2 regions of the Pseudarthrobacter sp. R1 genome follow, and region 2 is predicted to be linked to the other one. Evidence: riboswitches for the same ligand, from Rfam matches in the RefSeq annotation. Region 2 holds a riboswitch; the other holds the start of a gene.
What was found. Region 2 has a riboswitch for glycine ahead of gcvP (aminomethyl-transferring glycine dehydrogenase). Riboswitches for the same ligand answer to the same signal wherever they lie in the genome.
Positions count from the first base shown of each region.

Region 1: linked by a shared signal. The riboswitch ahead of gcvP (aminomethyl-transferring glycine dehydrogenase) and the one ahead of gcvP (aminomethyl-transferring glycine dehydrogenase) in region 2 are both predicted to bind glycine.

Region 1 covers NZ_JAMKFI010000001.1:18,053-25,287, reverse strand. Annotated here, with positions in the region: gene gcvP (aminomethyl-transferring glycine dehydrogenase) at 1-1,866, opposite strand, end outside; glycine riboswitch at 2,047-2,145, opposite strand; gene M8J71_RS00110 (TetR/AcrR family transcriptional regulator) at 2,236-2,775, opposite strand; gene M8J71_RS00105 (MFS transporter) at 2,842-4,410, shown strand; gene M8J71_RS00100 (Dps family protein) at 4,520-4,996, opposite strand; gene M8J71_RS00095 (nitrilase-related carbon-nitrogen hydrolase) at 5,212-6,240, shown strand; gene M8J71_RS00090 (agmatine deiminase family protein) at 6,294-7,235, shown strand, end outside.
Region 2 covers NZ_JAMKFI010000006.1:22,969-30,203, reverse strand. Annotated here, with positions in the region: gene M8J71_RS06230 (hypothetical protein) at 275-409, shown strand; gene M8J71_RS06225 (hypothetical protein) at 541-885, shown strand; gene M8J71_RS06220 (DUF427 domain-containing protein) at 978-1,262, opposite strand; gene M8J71_RS06215 (VOC family protein) at 1,401-1,760, opposite strand; gene M8J71_RS06210 (hypothetical protein) at 1,840-2,151, shown strand; glycine riboswitch at 2,287-2,384, shown strand; glycine riboswitch at 2,386-2,493, shown strand; gene gcvP (aminomethyl-transferring glycine dehydrogenase) at 2,546-5,398, shown strand; gene gcvT (glycine cleavage system aminomethyltransferase GcvT) at 5,409-6,557, shown strand; gene gcvH (glycine cleavage system protein GcvH) at 6,701-7,084, shown strand; gene glyA (serine hydroxymethyltransferase) at 7,096-7,235, shown strand, end outside.

The sequences.
Region 1 (7,235 bases), on a different contig from region 2:
CTTCATGCCCGCGAGGACGGCGGAAGCGGCGTTGGTGCCGTGCGCCGACGCCGGGATCAGGCAGACATTGCGCTGCTGGTCCCCGCGCGAGTGGTGGTATCCGCGAATCGCCAGCAGGCCGGCGAGCTCGCCCTGGGAACCGGCGTTGGGCTGGATGGACACCTGGTCGTACCCGGTGATCTCGGTGAGCTGCGCTTCCAGGTCCCCGATCAGTTCGCGCCAGCCTTCGGTCTGGGAGTCCGGAGCAAAGGGGTGGATCGAGGCGAACTCGGGCCAGGAGATGGCTTCCATCTCGGCCGTGGCGTTCAGCTTCATGGTGCAGGAACCCAACGGGATCATGGTGCGGTCCAGCGCCAGGTCCCGGTCGCTGAGCTTGCGGATGTAGCGCAGCAGTTGGGTCTCTGAACGGTAGGTGTTGAACACCGGGTGCTGCAGGAAGTCGGAGGAGCGCTCGACGGCGGCATCCAGGCCGAACCCGTCCCCCACCTCAGCCAGCCCGGCACCAAAGGCGGCCAGGACGCCGTCGACAATGTCCGGTGTTGTCGTTTCATCGGTGGAGACGCCCACGGTATCCGCGTCGATGCTGCGCAGGTTGATTCCCCTGGCCTCTGCTGCGGCGATGATGCCCGCCGCCTTGCCGGGCACGGAGACCGTGACGGTGTCGAAGAAGCTGGTGTGCAGTACCTCAAGGCCGGCGGCCTTGAGCGAAGCGGCAAGGACCCTCGCGTGGCCGTGGGCGGAGTGCGCAATGGCCTTCAGCCCCTCGGGTCCGTGGTAGACGGCGTACATCGATGCGACGATCGCCAGCAGGGCCTGCGCCGTGCAGATGTTCGACGTGGCCTTTTCGCGGCGGATGTGCTGCTCGCGCGTCTGCAGGGCCAGCCGGTAGGCAGGAGTTCCCGCGGAGTCCTTCGAGACGCCCACCAGCCGGCCGGGCATTGAACGTTCAAGGCCCTTTTGGACTGCCATGTAGGCGGCGTGCGGGCCGCCGTAGAACAGCGGGACACCGAAGCGCTGTGCCGAGCCGACGGCGATGTCCGCGCCCTGCTCACCGGGAGGCGTAATGAGGGTCAACGCGAGCAGATCGGCCGCAACGGTTACCAGGGCGCCGCGCTCCTTGGCATCGGCGATCACGGCGCTGTGGTCAAACACCCGGCCGGAAGCCCCGGGTTGCTGCAGGACCACGCCGTTGATGGCGCCGTCGGGCAATCCCGTGGAGAGGTCCGCCACCTCAACCTCGAAGCCGAGTGCCTCGGCGCGGCCCTTCACGATGGCGATGGTCTGCGGCAGGCAGTCGGCGTCCAGCACCGTCTTGCCGTCGCGCACCTCTTTGTTTTTATTCGCGCGGCGCATCATCAGCACGGCCTCGGCCACGGCCGTGGCTTCATCCAGCAGGGAGGCGTTGGCGATGGGCAGGCCCACCAGGTCCTGGACCATGGTCTGGAAGTTCAGCAGCGCTTCCAGGCGGCCCTGGGAAATCTCCGGCTGGTACGGCGTGTACGCGGTGTACCAGGCCGGGCCCTCGAGGATATTGCGGCGGATCACCGGCGGCGTGACGGTGTCGTAGTAGCCCTGGCCAATCATCTGCACGGCGGTCTTGTTCTTGGCCGCCAGGCTGCGCAGTTCGGCGAGCGCCTCCACCTCGCTCAGTGCGCCCGCCAGCTCCAGCGCGGAGTCCTGGCGGATGTCCTTGGGGACGGCGGTATCCACCAGCGCGTCCACGGTGTCGTACCCCACGGCCTTGAGCATGGTGTCGACGTCGGCCTGCCGGCGTGCGCCGATGTGCCGGTCAACGAAGGTGGCAGCAGCCGGGGCGGCAACAGCCGGAGAGGCGGGGGCCGGAGATACAGTCACGGGGAACTCCATAGCTAAGGCGGCATCAGGGTACGCCGCATCGAATCGGGTTCCTCCCCGCTCTGTATTGGACCTGAGAGTTTCCGCGTTGCCGGCATCCGCTGGCCCCGCTTGCACCGTCGGTGAGCACAACAGTCCAGGTATCCGGCGAACCGGATGCCAGGCGGACAGCCTGCTACTTTCCAGAGTTGCCTCGCCGCGGCGGTACATGGGCCTGTGAGATTCCTGGGGAGGTATTGCTCCTACGGCGCCTGCTTGTACCTTCTGGCAGAACTCTCCCGCCGCAGATCAAAGGCTATTCATTTGGGTTTTCCTGGTGGCCGGTGACGGCCCACACATGCACTAATTCTCCTACGCCGCAGGCTCAGGAGCAAATACCGGCTAGCCTCTGAGCCTCTCGACGGCGGCCAGGAGTTCGTCGACCTGAGCCTGCCTGTCGCCGGCGTTTCCGGACGGCCCGCTTTCCCACATGGCGTTGAAGTACAACCCATCCCCCATGTACAGGACGGCCTTTGCCATCGCAGAGCCCACGTCCTTGCCGATCAGGTCCAGCCATTGCTGCTGGATGACTGCGAAGCGGCGGCGGGCATCCTCGTGGGCCACCTCGGCGAGTCGCGTCACGGCGACAAAAGAACGGTCCATCGGGGTATCGGACCAGAGGGATGACCGGATGAAGTAGGCCGCGGCCCCCTCCGGTGCAGCCGCCATGGCGGCGAGGTCTTCTCCTGCCAAGCGGTCCAACCGCTCCAAAGTGGCAGTGATCAGCGCTTCCTTGTTGGGGAAGTGGTACAGCAGGCCACCCTTGGAGACGCCGGCCCGTTTTGCCACCGCATCCAGCGTGGCGGCCCTCTCCCCCACGTCGATCAGGAGTTCTTCAAAGGCATCGAGGACTGCATCTCGCGCTACGGGTTTTCGGGGCATGCTTCCCATCATGCATCGCGGATAGAGGATTTCTTAACTATACCGTCTGGACGGTATAGTTACCTCATGACACCGTCCTCCGCCTCCCAGCAAGCCCTCACCCGCACTGCCCTGGACACCCCGGACCCCGCAAGGGGCACGTGGCGCGACTGGCTTGCGCTCGCACTGCTGATGTTCCCGGTCCTGCTCGTGGCCGTGGACAACACCGCCCTGACCTTCGCGCTGCCTGCGATCGCGGGAGCGCTGGGCACCTCGGGAGTGGAGCTGCTGTGGATTGTGGATGCCTATCCGTTGGTGCTGGCTGGATTGCTCGTGGCTATGGGGAGCCTGGGCGACCGGATTGGACGCCGGCGGCTCCTGATCATTGGCAGCATTGGCTTTGCAGCCGTATCGGCAGTAACAGCCTTCGCTCCCAGCGCCGGCTGGCTGATCGCCGGACGCGCGGCCCTGGGTTTCTTCGGCGCCATGCTGATGCCCTCCACACTGTCCCTGATCCGCAACATATTTGTGGATCCCAACCGCCGGCGGCTGGCGATTGCCATTTGGGCTGCAGGCTTTTCCGGCGGCGCCGCCCTGGGCCCGATTTTTGGCGGGTGGCTCGTTGAGCAGTTCTGGTGGGGAGCAGTACTCCTGGTGGCCGTGCCCATCATGCTGCCCCTGCTGGCCTTCGGACCCGCATTCATTCCGGAGTCCAAGGACCCAACACCTGGCCGGGTGGATGCGCCGAGCATCCTGCTCTCGCTGCTCACCATGGTTCCGGTGGTCTACGGCATCAAGGAATTCGCCACCGAGGGTGCCGGACCGCTGGCACTGGGCAGCCTGGCCTTCGGCCTCGCAATGGGTGCCACTTTTGTCCGGCGGCAACAGCGGCTGAAGAGCCCGCTGCTGGACATGTCCCTGTTCCGCAACCGGGTGTTCAGCATGGCCATCACGGCAAACGTCCTGGCCCTGTTCTCCTTCAACGGCTTCATCCTCTTCCTGGCCCAGCACCTGCAGCTCCTTGAGGGCATGTCCCCTTCCGCTGCGGGAATGGCAATGATTCCGGCGCTGGTGGCAACCGTTGTGGCGGGCCTTGCGGTGGTGCCGGTCGTGCGGAAGGTCCGGCCGGGTTTCGTCGTGGGCACCGGCCTGGCCATGAGCGCCGCAGGCTACAGCATGGTGACGTTCGGCAGCCATGCCGACGGGCCGGCACTGCTGCTCGCTGCCCTGCTGGTCCTGGCCCTGGGCGTCGGAACGGCCGAAACCATCTCCAATGACCTCATCCTCGGCAGCGTCCCGGCGGAAAAATCGGGGGCAGCCTCGGCGATCTCGGAGACAGGCTATGAGGTGGGCGCCCTGCTGGGAACTGCCGTCCTGGGCTCCATCCTGACCGCCTCCTACCAGCAGAACCTGCGGCTTCCCGCCGGGGCGGTCGAGGCCGCCGGCCAGGGCACTGCCCATGCCAGCGAAACCCTGGCCGGAGCCATGGAACTCGCAGCCGGGTTGCCGGCGCCCTTGGCGGAAGCCGTCCGCCAAGCCGCCGGCTCCGCGTTCGACTCCGGCGTGCACGTCACCGCGGCGATCGGGCTGGTGCTGATGGCGACGGCGGCAGTCCTGGCCGCCGTCGTGCTCCGGAGGGTGCCCAAGGCGCAGTAGGGGCGCAGGCTGCATAAGAGGCCCGCTCAGGCAGGCATAAAAACAGCGCCCGGCCCCGGACTTTCTGTCCGGGCCGGGCGCTGAAAGGCCGTACGTGGCGCCCTGCCGGCTAAGCGTCAGGCGCCGTGACGCTCGCCGTCGGCTTCATGGTTTCGGCGTTCACCATCCAGGCGAACTGCTCGAACTTGGCGATGAACTCGTGGAGCAGGTCAGCCGACGTGGGGTCTTCCTCGTCTACTTCATCATGGACCTTCCGCATGGTGCCGACGGCAGCTTCCAGGGCTGCGACGATCCGATCGATGGCATCCTTGGTGCTGATCAGGCCCTCAGGAAACGGAGCGAGACTGGTGGATTCGGCCACGGTGGAGCTGCGTCCGTCCGGGAGGGCATGCAGCGCGCGCATCCGCTCGGCGGTATCGTCGGCAAACTGGCGGGCGGCGTCGATGATTTCGTCCAGCTGCAGGTGCAGGTCGCGGAAGTTGGTTCCCACGATGTTCCAGTGGGCCTGCTTGCCCTGGAGGTGCAACTCGATCAGGTCCGTCAGCACAGCCTGCAGGTTGTTGGTCAGTGTCGGTGAAGCTTTCATGCGTCCTCCTCGATTGGTCCAGTAATCCCGACGCTACCAGCCCGGCAGCGGGCAGAGGACGGTACCTCCGGGAAATTTCTCAGTGAGCTTACTAATTCCTTTTTCCCGACATAAACGAACGCGATTCATATTTCCCCTTGCATCCGGAGCGATGGAACCGCATACTAAATGAACGTCATTCATTTAGTGACCGTCGTCTCACTGGAGTAGCAAACATGATTGAAATTTCCTGCCTCGACGCCCCCGCTTCCTTGGCCCGGACATCGCCGTCCAGCCGGAAGGCCCTGCGCGTTGGCGTGGTCCAGCACCGATGGCAAGCTGACAGCGCCGCTGTGGAGGCCGAACTCGACGAGGGCATCAGCCGGGCCGCTGCATTGGGAGCCTCGGTGGTTTTCCTGCCGGAGCTGACGCTCTCGCGCTATCCGGCGGACACGCGGCCGCACAACGAGCCAGGAGAGGGGGCAACCCGTTCCCGGCCCTCGGACATCGCCGAAGACCTGCTGACGGGGCCCACCTTCCGCTTCGCCGCAGACGCTGCCCGTCGTCACGGAGTATCGGTCCACGCGTCCCTGTACCAACGGGCCGAAGACCCGGACGGGCAGGACGACGGGCTGGGCCTGAACACGGCCATCCTGGTCTCGCCGGAGGGCGAACTCCTGGCGCGGACCCACAAGCTCCACATCCCCGTCACTGCCGGCTACTACGAGGACAAGTTCTTCCGCCAGGGCCCGGCAGCGGCTGACGCCTACGAAGTGCATGCCCCTGCCGAACTCGGCGGCGCCCGGCTGGGCATGCCCACCTGCTGGGACGAATGGTTTCCCGAAGTGGCCCGGCTGTACTCACTGGGCGGTGCCGAAATCCTGGTCTACCCCACGGCAATCGGTTCCGAACCGGACCACCCCGATTTTGACACCCAGCCGCTCTGGCAGCAGGTGATTGTAGGAAACGGCATCGCCAACGGGCTGTTTATGATCGCACCCAACCGCTGGGGCAGCGAAGGCACCCTGAACTTCTACGGTTCGTCCTTCATCTCCGACCCCTACGGCCGCATCCTCGCCCAGGCACCCCGCGACGCGTCCGCCGTCCTGGTAGCAGACCTGGACCTGGACCAGAGGAAGGACTGGCTGACCCTGTTCCCCTTCCTGGCAACGCGCCGTCCGGACACCTACGGCCGCCTCACCGAGCCCGTCCGCCCGAATGAATCCATCGGCGGCGAGCGCGGGTTCGCGGAGGTGTGCTCGTGACCGCCCCCGTCGCCCAGCAGGACGCGGCTGCCCTGGTGCAGGCCGAGTGGCGGATGCCCGCCGAAACAGCCCCGCAGGAGCGGCTCTGGATGGCGTTTCCCGCCGGCGGCTACACCCTTGGCGAGTCCGCTGAAGCTGCCCACGCAGCCAGGTCCACCTGGGCTGCAGTGGCGAACGCCGCCGTCGAATTCCAGCCCGTCACCATGGTGGTGGATCCCGACGACGTCGAGACGGCCGCCGCCTACCTCCACCCTGAGGTTGAGGTACTTGCAGCCCCGCTGAATGATGCGTGGATGCGCGACGTCGGCCCCACCTTTGTCCTGGACGGCGAGGGGAACCTTGGCGCCGTGGACTGGGTATTCAACGGCTGGGGCGGACAGGACTGGGCGCAGTGGGACAAGGATGCCCTGGTCGCCGGCGAGGTGGCCGGCCGCTCAAGGGCACACCACATCGTGTCGGCGCTGGTGAACGAGGGCGGCGGCATCCAGGTGGACGGCCAGGGAACGGTCCTCGTTACGGAAACAGTGCAGCTGGATCCGGGGCGCAATCCCGGCCTCAGCCGGGCCGACGTCGAGGCGGAACTGGCCCGCACCATCGGCGCCACCCATGTGGTGTGGCTTCCCCGCGGCCTGACCCGGGATTCCGAGCGCTTCGGCACCCGCGGCCACGTGGACATCGTGGCGGCCATCCCCTCGCCCGGCACGCTGCTGGTCCACTCCCAGGGGAATCCCGAACATCCGGACTTCGAGGTCTGCCGGGAAGTCATCGACTTCCTGCGCGGCACCACGGACGCCGCCGGCCGGCGGTGGAACATCATCGAAGTCCCCGCCCCCGAAACGCTCCGGGACGAGGAAGGCTTCGTGGACTACAGCTACATCAACCACGTGGTGGTCAACGGCGGTGTGATTGCCTGCAGCTTCAACGACCCCCAGGACGACAAGGCCCTGCAGATCCTTGCCGAGGCCTACCCCGGACGGCGTATCGTCGCCATTGAC
Region 2 (7,235 bases):
AAAGCCGCTTGGAGTCGCGAATTTCTTAGGGCAGCAGAAAAGGACGATGCAAATTCAGTGCATTTCCGGCTTTAGTTGCGACCGTTGACAGGAAAAGACTAAGAGCGAATCTTCTGTCATGAAGTGCAAAAGGAGATAACCGTACTCGTCACACTCCCTGGCCCCGCGTCGGGGCTGCGGGACGCCCGCTGGAACAGGTTTTTCAAGGACTGGCATAAAAAATAAAAGTAGGTATGGTATCGGGTAACGCAAAGCACAGAAAGGCGTGATTCCGATGTCCGGAAAATCCCCGAAAAGCGGCGCCGCTAAAAAAGCCGGCAAGTCGATCCTCGAAAAAAGAGCCGACAAAAGAGCTAAAAACGAAACCAGTGAAATTAACTTCGTAAAGCCGCGCAAAAACCAGCGCTGATCAAGCCAGCGGGCAGCCGAAACGGGACTCCTAGCCCGGTCGGCTGCCCGCGCCATCCCGCCTGCGCCATTTCGCTTTCGCCATTCACCAGCGGCGCCTAAACCTCGTTTTTCAGCTACAAGGACAACACCATGAACACTTCCGTCAATGCCCTAGTGGTCCCTGCCCGCCTCGTTCATCCGGTCCACATCAAAACCGTGGAGCTGGACCTTGCAGCACTACAGCGGGTGGCTGCAGGGGAAGTAGGGCGTATTGCCAGCACTGACTGGCATGCCTACCTGGACAGCGAGGGAATCAGGTACGCCGAGAACCTCCGGGCCGAAGTCCTCATCCGTGAAGCAGGCATCGATCTCGACGAAACCATCCACGGAACCGCCATGTTCCTGGGCCACACAAACCCCGGCGAAGAGACCGACGCTCCCCGCCACCTCATCCGGCTCGCCGAGCAACTGTTCGATCTTCCGCTGGCGGCGTAGCCGGGATTGCAGGCCGAGGGCGCGATGGTGGGCCCTGGCAAAAGCAACGGGCGGCGGCGGGAAGTCCCGCCGTCGCCCGTTGCTTTCCGCTGCTACGCCTCGATGGTCACGCCGCGCCAGAAGGCGATGCGGTCCTCGATCTGTTTGGCGCGTGCCTTGGGCTCCGGGTAGTACCAGGCCGCGTCCACGTTCAGCTTTCCGTCCACTTCCAGCGAGTGGTAGCTGGCTTTGCCCTTCCAGGGGCAGACCGAATAGAGGTCACTGTCCCTGAGGTAGCCCGCATTTACTGCGTCACGCGGGAAGTAATGGTTGCCCTCCACCACCACGGTGTCCGTGGATTCGGCGATGACTTTTCCGTTCCAGATAGCCCTGACCATGTGGTTCCATTCTGTTGGGTGCCGCCGCATGGGAATGCCGCTCGTAGGTATGCCAACGCGATGGCGTGCGCGCTTGTTCCCGGAGGGCGGGTTCCAGCGCCGGAACGTGAATCACCGGCACAAAGTTCGACGGCGGTGCTACCGCGGGCTTTGGTCGATAACGCAGAAGCGGTTCCCGTCAGGGTCGGCGAGCACCACGAAGTCGGAGTCCTCCGGATACCTGTCCCAGTCGACGCTCCGGGCACCGAGCGAGATCAGCCGCTCCACCTCTGCTGCCTGGTCGTCCGCATACAAATCCAGGTGGATGCGAGGGTGGTCCTGCACGGGCGTCTCGCTCAGCATAAGTGCCAGCTGCGCTCCCGGTCCCGACGCTGGCACGAGGATTATCCAGGTCTCATCCCCGGGCTCCCGGGGGACGTAGCCGAGGGCGGCATGCCAAAAAGCTGTGGCGCGGGCGACGTCATTGACGCCAAGGACGGTGCTGCCGATGGTCAACATCCGCCCAGCCTAGCTACAGCGGCCGTCGTCTGTCCGGTGCGGCGGGGTAACTATCAACAGCACCACTAGACTCGCCTGCATGGGGGAAAACAACACACCTGACGCACACAAAACGCCGAGACTTGCCCGCTTCCGTGGAGCTGTCCTGCCGGTAGCGGCCCTCGCCGTGGTGCTGGTGGGGTGCTTCGTCGCGTGGAGCAACAGCCAAAATGCCAGCTTTGGCTGGTTCGCCTACGCGCCGCTGAGCAACGAGCCCTTCAGCGGAAGCGGCTTGGCGTTCGTTACGCCAGGGACGCAGGCCGGCCTGGCAATCGCCGTCGTCGGTTTGCTCGTCCTGGCATTCTGGGCCGGGTACCGGATCGGCACCAAAGCCAGCCCCAGGACCCCCTGACCCGCGCTTCGGTGAGAGGGCGACGGCGGCACCTCCCGCCGTCGTAAGCCCACCTGAAAATGCAACCCCGTTTTGCATCCAGCCCCGCAACCAGGTATGGTGTGAGCCGTGTCACCCACCAGTGGCACGTGCTTATGATCTGCGGCGGGAGAGTCCTGCCGGTACGTTCTGCAGGCGCCGTAGGAGCAAATCCTCCCCAGGAATCTCTCAGGCCCACGTACCGCCGCGGCAAGGCAACTCTGGAAAGCAGTCCGGGAAACCGGGCTCACCGACGGTGCAAGTGGCGCTCTGCTGAACAGCAAAGCAACGCAAAACTCTCAGGTCCAATACAGAGCGGGGAGGAACCCGAATCAACGTGGTGCTTCGGCACCACCTGAATTATGGAGTTCCTCTCATGACGGTTCAATCGTCCCCAACCACCTTCGCAGATCGCCATATCGGCGCGCGCCGCCAGTCCGACATCGACACGATGCTCAAGGCCGTCGGCTACGACAGCCTCGATGGCCTCGTCGACAGCGCGGTCCCCGATTCCATCCGCCAGGACAAGCCCCTCACCCTTGAGAGCGCACTGAGCGAAGTCCAGGTCCTCGCCGAACTCCGCAAGCTTGCCGGCAAAAACAAGACGGCCGTGCAGATGATCGGCCAGGGCTACTACGACACCGTGACCCCGCCGGTGATCCGCCGCAACATCCTCGAAGCCCCCGCCTGGTACACCGCGTACACCCCGTACCAGCCGGAAATCTCCCAAGGCCGGCTCGAAGCACTGCTGAACTTCCAGACCATGGTCCAGGACCTCACCGCGCTCCCGGTGGCCAACGCCTCCCTACTGGACGAGGCCACCGCCGTCGCCGAAGCCGTGCTGCTGATGCGCCGCGCAAACAAGTCCAAGACGGTCAAGGACGGCAAGACCGTCCTGGACGCCGACCTCCTCCCGCAGACCATCGCCATCGTGCTGGGCCGCGCCGAAGCCCTCGGCTTCGAGGTGGAGATCGCCGACCTCACCAACGGACTGCCCGACGGCGACATCAACGGCGTCGTTCTCCAGCAGCCCGGCGTCTCCGGCCGGGTGTGGGACCAGTCCGCCGTCATCGCCGAGGCCAAGGACCGCGGGGCCCTGGTCACCGTCGCCGCCGACCTCCTGGCCCTCACCCTCATCACCCCGCCGGGCGAGCAGGGCGCGGACATTGCCGTCGGCTCCACCCAGCGCTTTGGCGTGCCGTTGTTCTTTGGGGGACCGCACGCCGCCTACATGGCCGTCCGTCAGGGCATGGAGCGCACCCTCCCCGGCCGGATCGTGGGCGTTTCCAAGGACAACGCCGGTGTCCCCGCCTACCGCCTGGCCCTGCAGACCCGCGAGCAGCACATCCGCCGCGAGAAGGCCACCTCCAACATCTGCACCGCGCAGGCGCTGCTCGCCATCGTCTCGTCCTTCTACGCCGTTTACCACGGCCCCGACGGCCTGAAGGCAATCGCCGAAACCGTCCACACCAACGCCCGCGCCCTGGCCGCCACGCTGAAGACCGCCGGCCGCGAACTGGTGTCCGACACGTTCCTCGACACCCTCACCGTCCGCGTGCCCGGCAAGGCCGCCAAAGTGATCACCGCCGCCGAAGCACACGGCATCAACCTGCGCCTCATCGATGCGGACACAGTTGGCGTGTCAGTCGATGAAACCACGACGCCGGAGGTCCTCTCCGCGGTTGTCGTCGCCTTTGGCGCCGGTCCCGTTGTGGAAGCTGCCGGGTTTGAGCTGCCCGCGTCGGTGCTGCGCACCTCCACCTACCTGCAGCACCCGGTGTTCAACACCCACCGCTCTGAGACCCAGCTGCTGCGCTACATCCGCCGCCTCTCCGACCGGGACCTGGCGCTGGACCGCACCATGATCCCGTTGGGTTCGTGCACCATGAAGCTGAACGCCACGGCCGAGATGGAGGCCATTTCCTGGCCGGAGTTCGCCTCGATCCACCCGTTCGCTCCGGACTCGCAGACAGCCGGTTGGCGCGAACTCATTGCCGGCCTGGAAGCTGATCTCGCAGAGATCACGGGCTACGACCAGGTGTCCATCCAGCCCAACGCCGGTTCCCAGGGCGAGCTGGCCGGCCTGCTGGCGATCCGCGGCTACCACCACTCGCGCGGGGACCAGCAGCGCAACGTCTGCCTCATTCCCGCTTCGGCGCACGGCACCAACGCCGCCTCCGCGGTCCTCGCGGGGATGAAGGTTGTCGTGGTGGCCACCGCCGCTGACGGCACCATCGACCACGCCGACCTCGCAGCTAAGATCGAGGCCCACAAGGACGTCCTCTCGGCCATCATGATCACCTACCCGTCAACGCACGGCGTGTATGACTCAGATGTGCGCGAGGTGTGTGATGCCATCCACGCGGCAGGCGGCCAGGTGTACGTTGACGGCGCGAACCTCAATGCTTTGGTGGGCTTGGCCCAGCCGGGCAAGTTCGGCGGCGACGTTTCGCACCTGAACCTGCACAAGACGTTCTGCATCCCGCACGGCGGCGGCGGACCCGGCGTCGGACCTGTTGCTGCCAAGGCGCACCTGGCACCGTTTATGCCGGGCGACGCCAACAAAGCTGCGCATGAGGACGGGCACGGGGTTGCGATTTCAGCGTCCCGCTTCGGTTCGGCCGGTGTGCTGCCGATCTCGTGGGCGTACGTGAAGCTGATGGGCGGGCACGGCCTCACCGAGGCCACCAAGTCCGCCCTGCTCGCTGCGAATTACGTTGCCGCGCGGCTCGACGAGCACTTCCCGGTTCTTTACACGGGTGAGAGCGGCCTGGTGGCGCACGAGTGCATCCTGGACCTGCGCGACCTGACGGCCAGGACCGGCGTCACGGCCGAGGACGTTGCCAAGCGCCTCATCGACTTCGGCTTCCACGCACCCACGCTGTCGTTCCCGGTGGCCGGCACGCTGATGGTGGAGCCCACGGAGTCCGAGGACCTTGCAGAGATCGACCGCTTCATTGAGGCCATGATCGCCATCCGTGCCGAAATCGACCAGGTGGCCAACGGCGACTTCCCGGTGGAGAAGTCCCCCCTGCGCAACGCACCCCACACGGCAGCCGCCGTCGTCACCTCTGAATGGAACCGTTCCTACCCGCGTGAGCAGGCAGCCTTCCCGGTGGCCTCGCTTCGGCAGGACAAGTACTTCCCGCCCGTGGGCCGCATTGACGGCGCGGCAGGTGACCGCAACCTGGTCTGCTCCTGCCCGCCGCTTTCCGAATTTGAGAACTAAGGATTCTGTGATGACCGAGAACTACACCGCGCTCTACGAGCAGCACAAGATTGCCGGCGCTTCCTTCACGGACTTCGGCGGCTGGCAGATGCCCCTGAAGTACAACTCCGAACTGGCAGAGCACCACGCCGTGCGCAACGCCGCCGGCCTGTTCGACCTCTCCCACATGGGCGAAGTCTGGGTCACCGGTCCGGACGCCGGGGCGTTCCTCGACTACGCCCTGGCCGGCAAGCTGTCCGCGGTGGCCGTGGGCAAAGCGAAGTACTCGCTGATCTGCCAGGAGGACGGCGGCATCATCGACGACCTGATCACGTACCGCCTTCCCGCGGCTGCGGATGGAACAGCCAAATACCTGGTGGTCCCCAACGCCGGCAACGCGAAGGTCGTTGCCGCCGCACTGGCTGAGCGGGCTGCCGCCTTCGACGTGGTTGTGAATGACGTTTCCGCCGCGACCTCCCTCATCGCCGTGCAGGGACCGAACGCCGAGGCCATCCTGCTCCAGCTGGTCCCCGCTGAACAGCACCCGCTGGTGACGGAGCTGAAGTACTACGCGGCTGTGGAGGTAGGGATTACCGTCAACGGCACAGTACAGGAGTTGCTGCTGGCCCGCACCGGGTACACCGGCGAGGACGGCTTCGAAATCTACATTCCCAACGAGGACGCGGCCGGCCTGTGGGACGCGCTGCTGGAAGTTGGGGAGGGCCACGGGCTCATCCCTGCCGGGCTGGCCTGCCGGGACTCGCTCCGCTTGGAGGCCGGCATGCCCCTCTACGGCAACGAGCTTTCCCGCGAGGGCAGCCCGTACGCCGCAGGCCTGGGCCCCGTGGTTTCACTCAAGAAGGAGTCGGACTTCGTGGGCAGGGCCGTGCTGGCCGAGCTCAAGGAACTGGGCGCCGGCTCCACCTCCGGCCGCAAGCTGGTGGGCCTCAAGGGCCTGGGCCGCCGCGCCGGTCGCAGCCACTACCCGGTCCTCAAGGACGGCAACGTCGTGGGCGAAGTGACCTCCGGCCAGCCGAGCCCCACCTTGGGTTACCCGATCGCCCTGGCCTACGTCGACGTCGAACACTCAGCACCCGGCACCGCCCTGGACATCGACCTCCGCGGCAAGCCCGAGCCCTTCGAAGTAGTAGAGCTGCCGTTCTACAAGCGCCAGAAGTAACGCTCTCTCACTTGATGCGCGGTTTGTCCCGACGCTCTCTCACTTGATGCGTGGTTTGTCCCAACGCTCTCTCACTTGATGCGCGGTTTGTCCCAACGCTCTCTCACTTTCTAAACACTAGACACGAACCTAAGGAAATACACATGGCAAAAGTTGTTGCTGAACTGAAGTACTCCGCCGAGCACGAATGGGTTGCTGCTGACGGATCCGGCCCCACCAACATTGGTATCTCGGCCGTGGCCGCCGAAGCCCTCGGCGACATCGTGTACGTGGACCTGCCGGAGGTTGGCTCCACGGTCACCGCGGGCGAGACCTGCGGCGAGGTTGAATCCACCAAGTCCGTCTCCGACCTCTATGCGCCGGTCACGGGCGAGGTTGTGGAGATCAACGACGAGGTGGTCTCCGATCCCGCCCTGATCAACAACGATCCCTACGGCGCCGGCTGGCTGTTCAAGGTGGCCGTCACCGAAGAAGGCCCCCTGCTGTCCGCCGAAGAGTACGCGGCAGCTAACGGCGGCGAGCTGTGAGCGGCGCGGGCATGACCACAACGGCAGCCTTCGACCAGATCGTCTCCCCGTCCCTGGACGCCGACCTGTCCGCGCTGGATCCCGAGATCGCAGCAAAGATCGACGACGAACTCACCCGCCAGCGCGACGGCCTGGAGATGATCGCCTCCGA